DNA from 2 places in the Vibrio sp. T3Y01 genome. Region 1 is predicted to be linked to the other one. Evidence: riboswitches for the same ligand, from Rfam matches in the RefSeq annotation. Region 1 holds a riboswitch; the other holds the start of a gene.

What was found. Region 1 has a riboswitch for lysine ahead of lysC (lysine-sensitive aspartokinase 3). Riboswitches for the same ligand answer to the same signal wherever they lie in the genome.
Region 2: it holds a riboswitch for lysine, as region 1 does, so the genes downstream of both, F0232_RS06360 (Na+/H+ antiporter NhaC family protein) here and lysC (lysine-sensitive aspartokinase 3) in region 1, are expected to answer to the same signal.

What each region holds. Positions count from the first base shown of each region.
Region 1 is NZ_VTXJ01000007.1:6,373-8,576, forward strand. Features, by position in the region: gene lysC (lysine-sensitive aspartokinase 3) at 1-1,076, opposite strand, end outside; lysine riboswitch at 1,183-1,360, opposite strand; gene F0232_RS09190 (alanine--glyoxylate aminotransferase family protein) at 1,537-2,204, shown strand, end outside.
Region 2 is NZ_VTXJ01000004.1:179,370-181,573, forward strand. Features, by position in the region: gene F0232_RS06355 (H-NS family nucleoid-associated regulatory protein) at 37-447, opposite strand; lysine riboswitch at 812-989, shown strand; gene F0232_RS06360 (Na+/H+ antiporter NhaC family protein) at 1,102-2,204, shown strand, end outside.

The sequences.
Region 1 (2,204 bases):
GTGAGTGAAACACTGATCTCTGAGGTGGTGATAAGATCGACCGAGATCTTATGTTTAGCAAGGATCTCGAATACTTTCGCGAGAAAGCCGTAAGCATGGAACATATTAGCGCTACGAAGCGTAACCATGGTTTGGTTGCAGCGAAGGGCAAGGGCTCTGAATAGTGGAGAGCTTTCCACCTGCTGGCGAATCCAAGTTCCACCCAATTCTGGTGCTTTTGAAGAGCCGACAAATACCGGAATTTGGTGACGTAGTGCTGGCACGAGAGTCGATGGGTGCAGGATCTTCGCTCCAAAGTTTGCCATCTCAGAGGCTTCACTGAAGCTGATTTCTGGGATTGGAGAAGCTTTAGGTGCGATGCGAGGATCTGTGGTGTAGATACCTGGAACATCTGTCCAAATCTCTAAGCCAATCGCTTGTACTGACTCTGCAATAAGCGCTGCTGAGTAATCACTACCACCACGGCCTAAGGTTGTTGTATTGCCGTCATTGTCTGCACCAATAAAACCTTGTGTGACGACAACTTGTTGTTGGCACAGTGGAATCAGTTTCTCTTTCGCTAGCACTGAAATCTCTTCAAGCTGAGGTTCAGCTTTGCCGAAATCATCATTGGTGCGCATCACTTCTCTTATATCGAAGCGAACCGCGGATGTACCACGTTCGCGAAGGATTTGAGCAAGAAGGTGTGTCGACATCAATTCACCGCACGCGACCAAGTGATCGGTTAACTTAGTGCTTGTTTGAAACGATGCAGCCTCGGCAGCGCTCGCAATGTCATCAAGAATGGAGTGAACTTCTTTTTCGACGCTGATTGGATCAGCAAGTTGATCAAGAATTGCATTGTGGATGTCCGTTAATTGGGTCATCACCTCTTGACGACGAGCTCTGTCTTGAACACCGTTTGCCAGTTCAACAAGTAAATTAGTTACTCCTGAACACGCAGAACTTACGACTAACTTGGTATTTGAGTTGTTTTCAATAATGGCAGCACAACGGCTCATTGCTTCAAAGTTGGCAACACTTGTACCACCAAACTTAGCGACATTAAAAGAACCAGCTACATTAGATGCACTCACGATATATCTCCCACGACTTCCTAAATAAAATTACGGTTGGGTAATCCAACGTCCATTGTTTTCGAAGAGAGTTTTAGAGCAAAAAGAGAGGAATTATGTGAATAGTAACCTCAGAAGCTCTTCACCATATAGAAATGGTGACAGTCGCCGGGATTCAGCCCGCTCAACCGATAATAAAGGTCCTGCATCCTTTTATTATCTCGGCACTGCTCCCCCTAAATGCTTTGTATCGGAAATGCGGTTCCACAAAACACCTGCCTGGGCAGTGCTCCTCTTCTGCTAGATAGCCATTTCATTGAACGTGTTTGCGCTCACAATGTCAATTGGTAACTTGAGATAATTTAAAAATAATTTTAACAATTATGTGACAGTGGTTTGACCTCAAGACCTAAGGCTAATTGCTGACATGTTCGATTTGCTTTAGGGTGGAATATCAACACCATTAACGTAAGGGATTTACATGTCTAACTTAACAAATACTTCTACTATCGATAGTTTTTATCCACCACATCGAACGTTAATGGGGCCTGGGCCTTCTGATATCTCACCTCAAGTACTGCAAGCTTTGAGTCGTCCAACCATAGGTCATCTAGACCCGCTGTTTATTGCAATGATGGATGAGGTTAAACAGCTTCTTAAGTATGCATTTCAGACAGATAATGAGTTTACGATTGCTGTATCAGCGCCGGGCAGCGCCGGTATGGAAACTTGTTTTGTTAACTTGATTGAACCCGGTGAAAAGGTCATCGTCTGTCGAAATGGCGTGTTTGGTGAACGTATGCGAGAAAACGTGGTGCGCTGCGGTGGCGAGGCAATTCTTGTTGATGACGAATGGGGTAAGCCTGTATCTGTCGAAAAGGTACAACAAGCATTATCAGAAAACCCAGATGCTGTCGCGGTTGCGTTTGTGCATGCTGAGACCTCTACTGGTGCGCTATCGGATGCTCAAGCTATCTCTGCGGTTGCCCGACAGTTCGATGCATTGACGATTGTTGATGCTGTGACCTCACTGGGTGGTGTACCACTGTTAGTGGACGAATGGCAGCTCGATGCGGTTTATTCTGGGAGTCAGAAGTGCTTGTCTTGTGTTCCTGGTTTATCACCAGTGACTTTCTCTCAGCGTGCCGT
Region 2 (2,204 bases), on a different contig from region 1:
TAGGTAATTGGATTACTCACTCTGCAAACTAAACGCTTAGATAGCGAAATCTTCCAGAGATTTACCAGCATCTAGTTGTTCTTGGATAGCTGAAGGCGTACGACCTTGGCCTGTCCAAGTTTTCTCGTCACCGTTTGCGTCTACGTATTTGTATTTAGCTGGGCGAGGAGCGCGTTTTGCTTTTGTTGTTTTAGATTTTGCTTCACCAGAAAGTGCAGCAATAAGATCAGCAACATCAATTCCGTCTTTTGCAATTTGCTCAGCAATAGCAGAAAGTTTAGCTTCTTGTGCTGCTTTTGCTGCACGTTCTTCAGCTTCAGACTCTTGACGCTCTTGTACAACAATAGTTAGCTTGTCTAGCGCTTCTTCTAATTGCTCAAGAGTTAATTCACGTGAGAATGCGCGAAGGCTACGGATATTTAATAGAGTTTTTGTTAATTCAGACATGATATTTTCCATCAAGGTAAACTAAATAATCCACCTAATAATAAACAGAGCTTAGGAATAAAACAAATAGTATTTCTTCTATTACATATTTAAATATAAAAGTGAGATGAATAGTTGAAAATTTCCATGCACCTTTCTATTGAATTTATAATAGATATTAAGATTATCTTAAAAACTGATATGTGACTGGTGGAGTAATTACCTTATGTTGACTACTCTTAGGTTGATTAGTTCATAAATAAAAAGCTGCTTTTCTCGGAATGATATGTTGCATTGTTGCTCTTGATGGGTACAATTGCGGCTACCTGATGCGATGCTTTGGTTAATCATTTGTTAAACTGTTGTTTGATTGGTTAATAATGTTGTCGCACGTAGAGGTGCAATTATAAAAAGTAGTTTTCGTTGGGGTGATGCCAATGAACGGGAATGAAAGGTGTAATTGCCGAAGTAAATTGTATATCTAAGCAATTTGCTGGGGTTGTGCTCAATAGGTACAACACTGCCATAGTCTTAATTTTAAACTATGGAGCGCTACTGTAGGGTTGGGTGAAGTGTTCACTTCCCTTTCGCTTAGTTCAACATGAACTTGGTCAGCCGTATCAAGTTTGTCTGCAGTAGATCTCTAGCCAAATAAAAAACTGGTTTTTGAAGATCATGAATTTAATAGATTTTGCAACATCTCCTTTATCTTTGCTTCCGCCACTTGTGGCTTTAAGCCTTGCTATTGTTACCCGCCGTGTATTGGTTTCTTTGGGTGTCGGTATCGTTATGGGTGCCATCTTGCTGGCTGACTATTCAGTAGGTAATGCCGCTAGCTACGTATTTACTAAAGCATCTGGTGTTTTCATCGAAGATGGTGGTATCAATACTTGGAACATGAGCATCATTGCTTTCCTAATTATTCTTGGAATGACAACAGCGCTATTAACGCTTTCTGGTGGTACTCGTGCATTCGCTGAGTGGGCTCAATCTCGAGTTAAGAGCAAGCGTGGTTCAAAACTGCTTGCTGCATTTTTAGGTGTATTCATCTTTGTTGATGATTACTTCAACAGCTTGGCAGTGGGTGCAATCTCTCGTCCTGTTACAGACCGTTTCTACGTATCTCGCGCTAAGCTAGCTTATATTCTTGATTCTACTGCAGCTCCTATGTGTGTGATCATGCCAGCTTCTAGTTGGGGTGCTTACATCATTACTATTATTGGTGGCATCCTAGTAACACACGGTGTGACTGAGTATTCAGCTCTCGGCGCTTACGTTCGTCTAATTCCAATGAACTTTTATGCGGTATTTGCACTTCTTATGGTGTTCGCAGTGGCGTGGTTCGGTCTAGATGTTGGTAAGATGCGCGATCACGAGATCGAAGCGTCTCAAGGCCGTGGTTTTGAAGGTGACAACGATAGCCAGCAAGCTCACGATCTAAACGAAGAGCTAGATATCGAAGAGAGCGAGAACGGTTCTGTTTCTGACCTAATCATGCCGATCGTTTCATTGATCGTAGCGACTGTAGCTGCGATGCTTTACACAGGCGGTCAGGCGTTAGCTGCTGATGGTCAAGCGTTTAACCTACTTGGTGCATTCGAAAATACAGATGTTGGTAAATCTCTTGTTTACGGTGGTGTTATCGGCTTACTAGTAGCACTAGCGACAGTATTCAAGCAAAAGCTATCTATGGCCGATATCGCAAGAACAATGTGGATTGGTGCAAGCTCTATGTTTGGCGCAATCCTAATCCTTGTGTTCGCATGGACTATCGGTTC